3 regions of the Cronobacter sp. 153480017-3 genome follow, and region 1 is predicted to be linked to each of the others. Evidence: predicted binding sites of a transcription regulator. Region 1 holds the regulator's gene; each other region holds the start of a gene.
The links. The regulator LexA, encoded in region 1, represses DNA repair genes until DNA is damaged. The targets are predictions, from matches to a motif close to TNCTGTATGTACATACAGNA.

Region 1 (4,507 bases):
GAATAAGCCCCTGCTGCGCCAGCTCGTTAACCAGCGCATCGACGACCGCCGACACCTCTTCTTTTTCCCAGCGCAGGAACAGCTCCGTCTTCAGCATCGGGAATAACAGTTCCACCTGTTGCTGCACCGCCTCGCGGCTGATGCGACGATGCTGGGTGACGATAGCGGCGATAAGCGACGGCAGCACCAGCATATGCATGATGTTATTGCGGTAGTAAGTCATCAGCACCGCTTGTTCACGCGGCAGCACGATGATGTCGCCGATGGTGTCCTTCTCGACTTCAAACTTATTCATCTGCAACGCGTGTTCGATGAGCTGCGTTGCCGTGGCATCCGGCACCGTGGCATCTGCGGCGTAAGGCACATTACGCAGGAGACTCAGGTAGCAATCGAGCTGCTCGGTAAGCTGCTCGCGCGTTAACGAACGCTGGCGCGAGGCCAGCAGCGCGGTGCAACACAGGTTCATGGCGTTGGCCGCGCCTGCGTTGTTGATACGCACCATCAGCTGAGCGGCAATCTCATTCACCGTTGGCGTCAGCCACGCCGGGCGTACTGCTTCGATAGGATCGATAGCATCACGCCATTCCGGCACGTGCTGGTTCAGGAAGGTGATGAGCGGCAGCGGCTCGCCGAAGTTCACATAACCCTGACCGAGGTTACGCAGCTTGCTTAAGCCGCGCAGCATCTGCAGCAGGCTCTCTTTCTCTTTGGTGGCACCGCGCAGCTCTTTGGCATACGTGCCCACTTCCATCACATGCTCATAGCCAATGTAAATCGGCACCAGCGTAATCGGGCGGGTGCCGCCGCGCAGCATGGCCTGAATGGTCATGGAGAGCGTGCCGGTTTTCGGGTCAAGCAGACGACCGGTACGTGAACGCCCGCCTTCCACGAAATATTCCACCGAATAGCCACGGCTGAAAAGTTCGCCGAGATATTCGCGGAACACCGTCGAATAAAGCTTATTACCCTTAAAGGTGCGGCGGATAAAGAACGCGCCCAGGCGGCGGAAAATCGGCCCGGCGGGCCAGAAGTTCAGGTTGATGCCCGCGGCGATATGCGGTGGCACAAGCCCCTGATGATAGAGCACATACGAGAGCAGCAGATAGTCCATATGGCTGCGGTGGCAGGGCACATAGACAATTTCGTGGCCGTCGTGCGCAAGCTGGCGCACACGCTCGGCGTTATGCACGTTAATGCCCTGGTAGAGGCGGTTCCAGGTGAAACCAAGCACGCGATCGGTAATACGAATCGCCTCGTAGGAGAAGTCGGCGGCGATCTCTTCCATCAACGCGACAGCATTCTGCTGGGCTTTCTCGTGCGAGATTTTTTTAGTGCGCGCCTCGTCTTCGACGGCGCGGGCAATCGCTTTTGACGAGAGTAGTTTATTAAAGAGATCCTGGCGCGCAGGCAGGCGCGGGCCGACGGCGGCGAGGCGCTGGCGGGCGAAGTGCATGCGCGCCACGCGGGCCAGTTTCTGGGCGATACGCTTGTCGGTGCCGTGCTCGGTCGCCATACGGCGCAGCGATACGGGCGGTGAGAAGCGCACAAAGCTGTCGCGGCCAAGCCACGAGACCGCGAAGAATTTCTGAATGCCGTTCAGCATGCGCAGCGGCGGGTTTTCCTCGCCTTTTTCGCGGCCTGGCGAGCGGCCAAACATAACTGACACCGGTACCATCTGGACATCGAGATCCGGGTTGCTGCGATGCAGATCGAGATAGTTGTGGAAGAGTTTGATCGATTCTTCTTTCGGCGTGTAGTAAGTGAACACGCGGGGGCCGCCATGGATAAACACATAGCGCGGCAGTTCGGTGCCGTCGATGACCAGCGGATCCAGCGGATCGGGCAGATCGTGCTCCAGGCACTGCGCGCGTAGCGTCAGGAGATCCGCCTTCGAGTTATATGGCAACACATACATGATAGGGCGTGACGTATCGAGCCCAAGTTCGGGGCAAGGCGCCGCCGGGATGGACTTGCTTTTTACCAGCACGCTTAATGGTAAATTAAGTAATTTGTAGTAAATTCGTGGCCAACCGGACATAAACGATGTAAAGCCTCTGGTTAATAATGCAATTGCGGCGCAAGAATATCAGAAACTCCGTAGAATTTCTGTGGTGCTTCTTTATCGAAGCGCATTAGCATTGACGCCTGAATTTAAAAAAGGTTTCTTGTCATGGCCAATAACACCACGGGGTTAACCCGAATTATTAACGCTGCCGGCTATTCCTGGAAGGGATTACGCGCCGCCTGGAAAAATGAAGCGGCGTTCCGCCAGGAAGGGGTCGCCGTGATAGCGGCTATTCTTATCGCCTGCTGGCTGGATGTCGATCCGATCACCCGCGTGCTGCTGATTGGCTCCGTTACGCTGGTAATGATTGTCGAAATTCTCAACAGCGCCATCGAAGCGGTGGTGGATCGCATCGGCCCTGAATTTCATGAGCTTTCAGGGCGCGCCAAAGATATGGGCTCCGCCGCCGTTCTGCTGTCGATTATCCTCGCGCTCGTCGTGTGGGTCACGCTGCTCTGGCAGCATTTGCGATAAGTTTTCCAGAAATCGCGAAAGAAGCGCTTTTTTAACCGGTTATGGTTTTAAAATCACCTTTAGCTGTATATACTCACAGCATCACTGTATATGCACCCAGGGGGCGGAATGAAAGCATTAACTACCAGGCAACAAGAGGTGTTTGATCTCATTCGGGATCACATCAGCCAGACCGGCATGCCGCCTACGCGTGCGGAAATCGCGCAACGTCTGGGTTTCCGTTCGCCGAACGCGGCGGAAGAGCACCTTAAAGCGCTGGCGCGTAAAGGGGTGATTGAGATTGTCTCCGGCGCGTCGCGCGGTATCCGTCTGTTGCAGGAAGAAGAAAACGGGCTGCCGCTGATAGGGCGTGTGGCGGCGGGTGAACCGCTGCTGGCTCAGCAACATATCGAAGGGCATTATCAGGTTGATCCTGGCCTGTTTAAGCCAAACGCCGATTTTCTGCTGCGCGTAAGCGGGATGTCGATGAAAGATATTGGGATTATGGACGGCGATCTGCTGGCGGTTCATAAAACGCAGGATGTGCGCAACGGGCAGGTCGTCGTCGCGCGCATTGATGATGAAGTAACGGTAAAACGCCTGAAAAAACAGGGTAATACCGTTGAGCTTCTGCCGGAAAACAGCGAGTTTAAACCGATTGTGGTGGATCTGCGCGAGCATAACTTCTCTATCGAAGGTCTGGCGGTCGGCGTTATCCGCAACGGCGAATGGCTCTGAGCCCTTTCCTGGCTCACTGACGCCGCATTACCGTAACTGGCCCGCCCCGGTTACGGTAATGACCTCTCCCGTCGGCTAAAGACTGCATATTTTTTCATCTTCGCGTAACGGCATCGGAACGCCATATGCCCTTTCTCACTTCTACCGATAAAGCTCTCTGGCGCCTCGCGCTGCCAATGATTTTCTCAAATATCACCGTGCCGCTCTTAGGCCTGGTGGATACCGCGGTTATTGGTCATCTCGACAGCCCCGTCTATCTGGGCGGCGTCGCGGTGGGCGCTACGGCCACAAGCTTCCTGTTTATGCTGCTGCTTTTTTTACGGATGAGCACCACCGGCCTGACCGCGCAGGCGTTTGGCGCGCGCGATCCGATAGCGCTGGCCCGCGCCCTGGTGCAGCCCATGGCGCTGGCGCTTATCGCCGGTATGCTGATTATCGCGCTACGTGAGCCGCTGATACATCTGGCGCTGCATGTTACCGGCGGCAGCGACGCGGTGCTGACGCAGGCCCGACGGTTTCTCGAAATCCGCTGGCTCAGTGCGCCCGCCTCGCTCGCTAATCTGGTGTTGCTTGGCTGGCTGTTAGGGGTGCAGTACGCCCGCGCGCCGGTGATCCTGCTGGTGGTCGGCAATCTGCTTAATATCGTGCTCGATCTGTGGTTCGTGATGGGGCTTGGCCTTAACGTCCAGGGCGCGGCGCTGGCGACGGCGCTGGCAGAGTACGCGACGCTTGGCATCGGTCTTGTGATGGCGGCCCGCGTGCTGCGCCTGCGCGGTATTACCCTTGCGATGCTGAAAACCGCGTGGCGCGGCGGCGTTGGCCGACTGCTTGCGCTTAACCGCGACATCATGCTGCGCTCGCTGCTTTTGCAACTCTGCTTCGGTTCCATCACGGTGTTTGGCGCACGGCTCGGCAGCGATATCGTCGCGGTGAACGCCATTCTGATGACCCTTCTGACCTTCACCGCCTATGCGCTTGATGGCTTCGCCTACGCCGTTGAAGCCCATGCCGGGCAGGCCTTCGGCGCGCAGGATAAATCGCAGCTGAGCAGCGTCTGGCGCGCGGCATGCCGACAAGCAGGGATGGTGGCGCTGGCGTTCGCGTTGCTGTATGCCGTGGCGGGGCAGTACATTGTGTCACTGCTCACGTCATTACCTTCGCTTCAGGCGCTGGCGCAGCCCTATCTCTTCTGGCAGGTGATCCTGCCGGTGGTCGGCGTCTGGTGTTATCTGCTGGATGGTATGTTTATCG
Region 2 (4,507 bases), on a different contig from region 1:
GCTGTAAAAGGAAATAATGCGCTTAAGCGCATCTCATCAGAAATTCAATCCAAATGACAAGATTTCCGGCCAACAAAAAACCCCGCCGTAGCGGGGTTTTTCTAAACGTTTAACTTAAGCCTGCGGCTGAGTTACAACGTCTTTAACGCCTTTAACTTCGATCTCTACGCGACGATCCGGACCCAGGCACTCGATCAGAGCAGCGCGAGGTTTCACGTTGTCACAGGTGTTGCCAGTGACCGGATTGGATTCGCCCATACCACGTGCGGAGATCTTGTTGGACGGGATACCTTTGGAGATCAGGTAGTCAACAACGGACTGAGCACGTTTCTCGGACAGACCCTGGTTGTAAGCGTCAGAACCGATACGGTCGGTGAAGCCCAGAACCACGACGGAACCGTCTTTCGGATCCAGGTTGCTCAGCTGAGAGTACAGCTGATCCAGCGCCTGCTGACCTTCCGGTTTCAGGGTCGCTTTGTTGAAGTTGAACAGAACGTCAGACTTCAGGGTGAAGTGCTTGGTCTGTACTTCCGGAGCCGGAGCCGGAGCCGGAGCTACAACTGGAGCTGCATCTTCCTGCTGACCGAAACGGTAGGAAACACCTACGCTCAGCATGCCGTTGTCCGGACGAGCGCCAACAGTCTGCGCGTCACCGATGTTGTTAACCCACTGGTATTCCAGACGGGTAGCGATATCGCGGGTCATCGCCCACTCAACGCCGCCAGCGAATACCGGAGAAACGCCAGTGTCGTGGTCGTCGCCGCCGATGTTAGAAGAGGAGTCAGCACGCCATACCATGCCGCCCAGACGGGTGTATACGTCCAGGTCGTCGGTTACCGGGTAACCCAGTTTAGCGGTCAGCTGTACGCCCTGAGCTTTGAAAGCGCCGTTTACAGTGTCGCCTTTATACGGCATGCGGCCCAGCCAGTCGTAGCCCATTTCGAAACCAACGTACGGGTTAACCTGGTAACCACCGAACGCGCCTGCGCCCAGCTGGCTTTCGTGAGTCGGGCCGTCGTTAGGGATAAAGCCGGTATCGTGGAACTGGGACCAACCCAGTTTGCCACCTGCGTACCAGGTGTTATCTTTCGGTGCGGCCTGCGCTACGGTAGCGAAGCCAGCCAGTGCCACTGCAATCGCGATAGCTGTCTTTTTCATTTTTTGCGCCTCGTTATCATCCAAAAAGGCCATGCGCTTTTCCTTGGGAAAAGTTCACGGTTAAATCCTTCACCGGGGTATAGCTCAATGGTTACTCTACCGATAATGTCGGTTTATTGATGAGCACCCTGGCGAGGTAAAGTCTACAACGTAGTTGAAAACTTACAAGTGTGAAGTCCGTCAGGCATATGAAAAAAAACAACTTGCGAAAGCAAAATTTAACATTTTTGATGAAATTTTAATCGCTCGTAAAGTGCGAAAGCGGACGTGAGTGCCCGTCTGGCCGTTCATTCACCACTATCGCTTCTGATAAAGAGACACGCACAAAAAATTGCCAGGAATTATCCTAAAAAAGATTAATGCACCATGCCAGAGTGAATTCTTAAGGCAGAACGTGGTCGGTCACCCGGCAGAGAGGGTTGAACAGGACGCATTAAAAAACCCATGGCGTTACCTTTCTCGGCCGCTGCAGTCAGACGGCGATGTTCATCATCCGTTAGATCGTCATGCAGCCAGGCAATTACCACGCTGTAGTTGCCGGTTTCCAGCGCACGGATCATAGAATCAAGCGTAACCTGCGGGTTCATCTGGCTGACTTGCATCACTTTGGTCAGCGGCAAACCAGCGGATTCCACCCATTCACGGCTAAGACGTTGCTGCGGAGTCAGCCACAGCTGCCAGCGGGATTGCTGCCCGAGCTGCTGCAAGAGCGGCAGCAGGACCAGTTGCGTCATCCACGGCTGGTCTTCGTTGTACATCACTTCACTGATCAGCCCTCGGGTTTCCGCCTGAGCCAAAGCGCCCGCCGTTTCTTTTGCCAGACGACGTGAGCCATACGCGCGATTTTGATGAGAAGAGTACATAAAGGTCCAGCCTCGCTAGTTACTGTATGCATATACAGTAATGCTGGCGCGACCAAAGATCAATCGAAATTTCGGAAAGCATCTCGCAAATTTCGCATCTCGTTCCACTTAAAACAAAATTCGGATTGCTCACGGCGCGCAACTTTCATATGTTCCTGTTAAGGGAAACGCTAATGGAATTTTTTATCCATTACTGGTTGATATAAAAGGAATAATCATGGATAAATCTTCGTCTGACACGCTGGTTCGGGTGCAGAATACACTTTCATCTTTGGGAAATGTTACCCATCGTTCACTGTTTGGCGGCTATAGCCTGGCCATTGATGATGCCGTGTTCGCCATGGTGGCAGGAGGAAAACTATACCTGCGCGCCAGCAATGAGAGTCGTGACTACCAGCACGCCCACAATCCGCCGATGCTGGTCTGTACCCGACGCGGTCGTCACATCAGCCTCAATTATTATCTTGTAGATGACACGCTCTGGAATTCACCAGCCTTGCTGCGCGATCACGCACGAATGGCGCTGGCCTGCGCGCGGGCGGAAAAAAACGAGCGTGCCCGCGAGCGGCGGGTCAAAGATCTGCCCAATCTCAATGTTCAGCTGGAAGTCTCATTATGGGAAGCGGGAATACGCGATGTGGAAACGCTCTGCGCATACGGTGCGAAAGAGTGCTGGCTTAAGCTGCGCAAAGCCCGGAAAAATCTCAGTCTGCAAGTATTGTATGCGCTTCAGGGTGCCATCATCGGCACCCATGAAGCAGCGTTACCTGTGCACATTCGCGAGGAACTGCTGGAGTGGTTTATGCAGCTTTCGGTGCAAAATCAGTCCTGAATAAGTTGACGCTGCAGTCGACTGATTTCCGGCAAAATAGAGATTAACAACCCGATTTGCTGAAGCACCAGCGGCTCTTTACTCTCCTGGCGCGGCTCTATCTGCTCAATACGCTGCGCCAGTTGCGTTAGTGAGTTTTCTACTCGCGCTTCATCGGCAGGCTGATGATGGAGCGCGTCATCCACATAACAGACGGCGTCGTCGAGCAGAGAAAGGATCTCCTGGCGCGTCAGTTTTTCGCGGTGAGCACCCAGAGCTGAAATATAGCTGGTCAGCGTGTGGTTAAGGCACAGAAAGCGGAAAGCGAGTTCGCGCATCTGCGCGCTGACGCGAGGCTCACTGGACATGTTCGACACCACCGAGGCCAGCTCCGCATCGCTGTTATGCGCGTCGCGACGCGCGATGCGATACGCGAGACGGTTATCGCGCCCCTGATGGTACTGCTCAAGGATGGCATCCAGATAGCGACAGTTGGCGTTAAGCGCGCGCTCCAGTACCACCGGCAACCGGCGAAAACGCCAGTCGGGCCAGATAAAGCTCACGGCACACCACGCGATAGCGCAGCCGATTATCGTATCCACCACGCGCGGCAGAGCGACTTCAAACCCTTCGCCCAGCAGGTTAAAGCACAGCAAGACCAAAAGCGTGATAAACAGCGTGGCGTGCGCGTATTGCACTGTGCGAAACACAAAAAACAGCACGCCGGTAATCACGATGAGTACCAGTTGGCCTTCCAGCGAAGGCACGAAATAAAGCACCGGAATACCGACCGCCACGCCCGCCAGGGTGCCGATAATGCGCAGCGTCAGGCGATGTCGCGTGGCGTTGTAGTTCGGCTGGCACACAAACAGGCTGGTCAGCAAAATCCAGTAGCCGTGGTTCAGCCCGGTGAACTGAATAAAGGCGTAGCCCACGCAGAGCACAACGGACATCCGCACCGCATGGCGGAACAGCGCGGACTGCGGCGTCAGATTACGCGTCAGGCGAAACCACACATCGCTAAAGCCGTTCAGGCTGTCATCGGCAAGGCTGTGCTCGCTCTCGCTGGCATCTGCCTGTGTAAATGGCTGTTCTGATTCGATCGTCGCGAGCTGAGCGTCGATAGCCTTCAGATTCGCGACCAGAAAGCGCACGGCTTTAATTTCTGATGCCGAGCCACCGGCCGCGGCGGTGCGATCGAGTGCGGCGTCAAGGTGCGTAAACGCGCGCTCAAAACGCGGGTCATGCTGATAGGGCGTACGAAGCAGCACAGAGCGCGCCAGTTGCTGACACGCCTGTGATTGCATCGAAAGCAGCCGCTGGAAGCGGAACATCACGTCGCTGTAGCGGAAGGTGTCCCGCAGCGTCTGATACTGGATATGCGACGAACTGGCGCGCTCATGAATATCCTGAGCGACAAAATAGTAGTGCAGTGTACGGCGCGTGCTGCGCTGACCGCGGTCGCCGCGCAGGCGGGTCAGCAGCGAGGCTTTGGTCTGGTTCAGCGTGGCGACCAACTGGCTGTTCGCCATCGCCAGTTCCATCATCGGCACCTGGTTTTCGTCTTCGATATCCGGGTCAAAAAAACGCGATTTGATTTCCAGATAGTGCGCCAGCTGTTCATAACAGCGGGCGAGGTTTTCCTGAAGAGGACGCACCGGAAAGAGCAAATGCC
Region 3 (4,507 bases), on a different contig from region 1:
GCGCACGCCGTGCGCGCTGGATGCTATCCGCGCTATCGCTAAAGAAGTGCCGGACGCCATCATCGGCGCGGGCACCGTACTGAACGCGCAGCAGCTCAAAGACGTCACCGAGGCTGGCGCGCAGTTTGCCATCAGTCCGGGCCTCACCGAGCCGCTGCTGAAGGCCGCGACCGAAGGCACTATCCCGCTCATCCCGGGCATCAGCACCGTGTCTGAACTGATGCTGGGCATGGATTACGGCCTGAAAGAGTTCAAATTCTTCCCGGCGGAAGCCAATGGCGGCACCAAAGCGTTGCAGGCCATCGCAGGGCCGTTCTCCCAGGTGCGTTTCTGCCCGACCGGCGGCATTTCGCCTGCCAACTACCGTGACTACCTGGCGCTGAAAAGCGTGCTGTGCATCGGCGGCTCCTGGCTGGTACCGGCGGACGCGATGGAAGCGGGCGACTGGGATCGCATTACCGAACTTGCCCGCGAAGCGGTGGAAGGCGCGCAGTAATTTTTGCGCGAGATAAAACGCAGCGCGCCGCCTTCACGGGCGGCGCGTTTTTTTTAGCCTTTAACGCTCACGGCCGCGGCGGATGCTTTCGCGCGCGCGATGGCGTCATCGGCCGTTTCGCCGGTGGCGAGCGCCACGCCGAGGCGGCGCGAACCGTCGATTTCCGGCTTGCCGAACAGCCGCAGTTGCAAACCCGCGCCCAGCGCCCCGGAGAGCTCGCCAAATTTGACGTCATCACTTGTTAGCGTTGGCAGGATCACCGCCGAGGCGGCCGGGCCGTACTGGCGAATGCCCCCGACCGGCAGGCCGAGAAACGCGCGCGCATGCAGCGCAAACTCTGAAAGATCCTGCGAGATGAGCGTCACCATCCCGGTGTCGTGCGGGCGCGGCGACACTTCACTGAATATCACTTCATCGCCGCGGACAAACAGCTCCACGCCAAACAGGCCGTAACCGCCGAGCGCTTCTACCACCTTCTGCGCAATCTCCTGCGCGCGAGAGAGTGCCACATCGCTCATCTGCTGCGGCTGCCAGGATTCGCGGTAATCGCCATCTTCCTGGCGATGGCCGATGGGCGCGCAGAAATGCACGCCATCCACGGCGCTGATGGTCAGCAGGGTGATCTCAAAATCAAACTTCACCACGCCTTCAACGATGACTTTCCCCGCGCCTGCGCGTCCGCCCTGTTGCGCGTACTGCCAGGCGCTCTCCAGCATCTCTTCGCTGCGGATAAAGCTCTGGCCCTTGCCGGAAGAGCTCATGACCGGTTTGACGATGCACGGCAGACCAATTTTCGCCACCGCCTCGCCAAATTCCGCTTCGTTTTCGGCGAAGCGATAGGCGGAGGTCGGCAGGCCAAGCTCTTCAGCGGCGAGACGGCGAATACCTTCACGGTTCATCGTGAGACGCGCGGCGCGGGCGGTGGGCACCACGCGCTGGCCTTGTTGTTCAAGCTCCACAAGCGCGTCGGTCGCGATGGCTTCAATCTCCGGCACGATGAAATCCGGCATCTCCTGCGCCACCAGTTTTTTCAGCGCCGCGCCATCGAGCATATTGATGACGTGGCTGCGGTGCGCCACCTGCATGGCGGGCGCATCGGCGTAGCGGTCGACGGCGATCACTTCAATGCCCAGACGCTGGCATTCGATCGCCACTTCTTTTCCGAGTTCTCCTGAGCCAAGCAGCATCACGCGGGTTGCTGACGGGCGTAGTGCGGTTCCTAACATAGCCATAGCGGTATTCCTGCTGTGTGAAATTCTGGCGGCAGTATATACGAAAACGTTTGCCTTGCGCAGCGCGCGCCGTTTGCATTTCCCGTTTCACAGCGTTATACTGTATATAAATACAGTAACGGGAGTTGCAACATGGCGGTAGAAATCAAATACGTCGTAATCCGTGAGGGTGTGGAAAAAATGTCATTTGCCAGTAAGAAGGAAGCCGACGCCTGGGACAAAATGCTGGATTTAGCCGAAGCGCTGGAAGGCTGGTTGGGTCAGGCGCCTGTCGGTTTTGCGGAAGGTCAGGTTGAGCAACTGGCGTTGTGGATGGCGGAGCAGAAAGACAACCTCAGCACCATCGTGCGCACCGGTCGTCTGCCGCAGGAAACCAGCGAGCAGACTGACGGCACAGCCGAGGCTTCGACTGAAGAATCAGCTGAAAGCGAAGAGGGCACCGTCGCGCTGCACAGCGCGCGTAAACGCACCAAAGCGGCCTGATAGCTTTCTCTCTGTGTCGCTGGCGGGTTTACCTCGCCAGCGGTGCGGTTTCCTGCGGTTTCCTGCGGTGCCGCTTTGGCGCACCAGTGGCGTATGCTGCGTTCGCAAAATGCGGGCGCTGTGGCTACAGGCGAATTCCTCTCTGTTATATTTTCCTGCGGTCTGCGGTCTGCGGTCTGCGGTCTGCGGTCTGCGGTCTGCGGTCTGCGGTCTGCGGTCTGCGGTCTGCGGTCTGCGGTCCAGGATATATAACGCAACGCTTTTTGCTCTTCTGCTGATATTCCCCTTCGTTTAATCCCTTCCTTTTGTGTGGTTCGCTTGCGCTTCGCTGGTTTTGTACCAGGCTTTTTTCATCACCCGTCTTCGGAGAAGTACGATGAAAAAAGCAGCAGGAGCCCTGATTTCTTTTTTGTTACTCACCGCGGCAAGCGCCGTACACGCTGACGATCCGCGTAAGGTGCATTTCCCTAAATGCGAAGCGATGACGGCGGAAGGCATTGCCGCGAGCGTGAAGCGCGACTATCTGCAAAACCGTATCGTGAAATGGGCGGACGACCAGAAAACGTTAGGGCAGGCCGATCCGGTCGCCTGGATCAACAGTAAAGAGATCGTCGGCAAAGACGATAAATGGACTGTTCCGCTGACCGTGCGCGGTAAAAATACCGACATTCACTATAAAGTGATGGTCGACTGCGCGGCAGGCGAGGCGCATTACCAGCACTGATCCTCTGCGGCCCTTTCCGGGGCCGCGTCTTTTCCCTTCCTTGCGGTTCCCCGACACATCTTGACGTCCGCTCGCTTACGCTTGGGTTATGACTCATCAGCGCAGAGGAACATAATGAGCAACTGGTTAACACAGCTTCAGTCGATGCTGGGGCAGAGCGGCGGCATGTCATCCGGTAAACCGGGTATTCAGGACGCGTTGCGCTCTAAAGGGTTGAGCAGCCTGATAACCCCTGGCGCGCTCGGCGGTCTCGCGGGCTTACTGGTCGCCAGTAAATCGTCGCGCAAGCTGCTCGCGAAATATGGCGGCGGCGCGCTGCTGGTGGGCGGCGGAGCCGTGGCGGGCACGGTGCTGTGGAACAAGTACAAAGATAAAATCCGCGCGGCGCACCAGGATGAGCCGCAATACGGGCAACAGCAGACGCCGCTGGATCGCCGCGCCGAGCGTCTTGTGCTGGCGCTGGTCTTCGCCGCCAAAAGCGACGGGCATATCGATGACAGTGAGCGTGCGGCCATTGAGCGTCAGCTACGCGAAGCGGGCATCGAAGAGCAGGGGCGCGTGCTGGTGGAACAGGCGATTAATCAGCCGCTCGACCCGATGCGCCTTGCCGCCGACGTGAAAAACGAAGAAGAAGCGCTGGAGCTCTATTTCCTGAGCTGTGCCGCAATAGACATCGATCACTTTATGGAGCGCAGCTATCTGCAGGCGCTTGGCGACGCTCTTAAAATCCCGCAGGAGGTGCGTGAGGAGATTGAGCGCGACATCCAGCAGGAGAAAAAAGCGCTGCCGGGATAAGCAGATAATGTCATAAACACGCATGTTTCGCTTGCAACGCGCGCGGGTTTTGCCACCCTTACAGGGTGTTAAACAAAAAGAACAGCGACATGCCACCGAAAGCGAAACAGATCCCCTACGCCATCACACAGCATGGCGACACCCGCATCGACAACTATTACTGGCTGCGGGACGACACGCGCTCGCAGCCGGACGTGCTGGATTATTTACGCCAGGAGAATGACTACGGGCGACGCGTGATGTCCACGCAGAGCGCGCTGGAAGAGCGGCTGCTCTCTGAAATGGTCAGCCGTATTCCGCCGCGTGACGTCTCGGCACCTTACGTCAAAAATGGCTATCGCTACCGGCAGATTTACGACACCGGCTGCGAATACGCCATCTACCAGCGCCAGTCGGTTGTCCTTAGCGAGTGGGAAGCCTGGGAAGAACTGCTGGATGGCAATAAACGCGCCGCCCGCAGCGAATTCTATACGCTTGGTGGGATGGATATTGCGCCAGATAACACCGTGATGGCGGTGGCGGAGGATTTTCTCTCACGCCGCCAGTACGGGCTGCGCTTTCGCAATCTCGAAACCGGGCAGTGGTACCCGGAAGTACTGGAGAATGTCTCCGCGAGTTTCGTCTGGGCCAACGACTCCCGCACGCTCTATTACGTGCGTAAACATCCGGTGACGCTGCTGCCGTACCAGATCTGGCGGCACACCCTCGACACCGCCGCCGATCAGGATGAGCTGGTTTATGAAGAAAAAGACGAGACGTTTTACGTCAGCCTCTACA

Region 2: sulA (SOS-induced cell division inhibitor SulA) is a predicted target of LexA. The motif match lies at 2,042-2,061, and genes of this name have one in related genera.
Region 3: ACUW6V_RS02785 (YebG family protein) is a predicted target of LexA. The motif match lies at 1,827-1,846, and genes of this name have one in related genera.

Annotation. Positions count from the first base shown of each region.
Region 1 covers NZ_JBSEYN010000003.1:561,891-566,397, reverse strand. Annotated here, with positions in the region: gene plsB (glycerol-3-phosphate 1-O-acyltransferase PlsB) at 1-2,038, opposite strand, end outside; gene ACUW6V_RS10505 (diacylglycerol kinase) at 2,171-2,539, shown strand; gene lexA (transcriptional repressor LexA) at 2,648-3,256, shown strand; gene dinF (MATE family efflux transporter DinF) at 3,382-4,507, shown strand, end outside.
Region 2 covers NZ_JBSEYN010000002.1:431,908-436,414, forward strand. Annotated here, with positions in the region: gene ompA (porin OmpA) at 115-1,158, opposite strand; gene sulA (SOS-induced cell division inhibitor SulA) at 1,515-2,021, opposite strand; gene ACUW6V_RS06440 (TfoX/Sxy family DNA transformation protein) at 2,239-2,853, shown strand; gene yccS (YccS family putative transporter) at 2,844-4,507, opposite strand, start outside.
Region 3 covers NZ_JBSEYN010000001.1:564,963-569,469, reverse strand. Annotated here, with positions in the region: gene ACUW6V_RS02795 (bifunctional 4-hydroxy-2-oxoglutarate aldolase/2-dehydro-3-deoxy-phosphogluconate aldolase) at 1-496, shown strand, start outside; gene purT (formate-dependent phosphoribosylglycinamide formyltransferase) at 550-1,728, opposite strand; gene ACUW6V_RS02785 (YebG family protein) at 1,861-2,211, shown strand; gene yebF (protein YebF) at 2,588-2,935, shown strand; gene ACUW6V_RS02775 (tellurite resistance TerB family protein) at 3,050-3,730, shown strand; gene ptrB (oligopeptidase B) at 3,820-4,507, shown strand, end outside.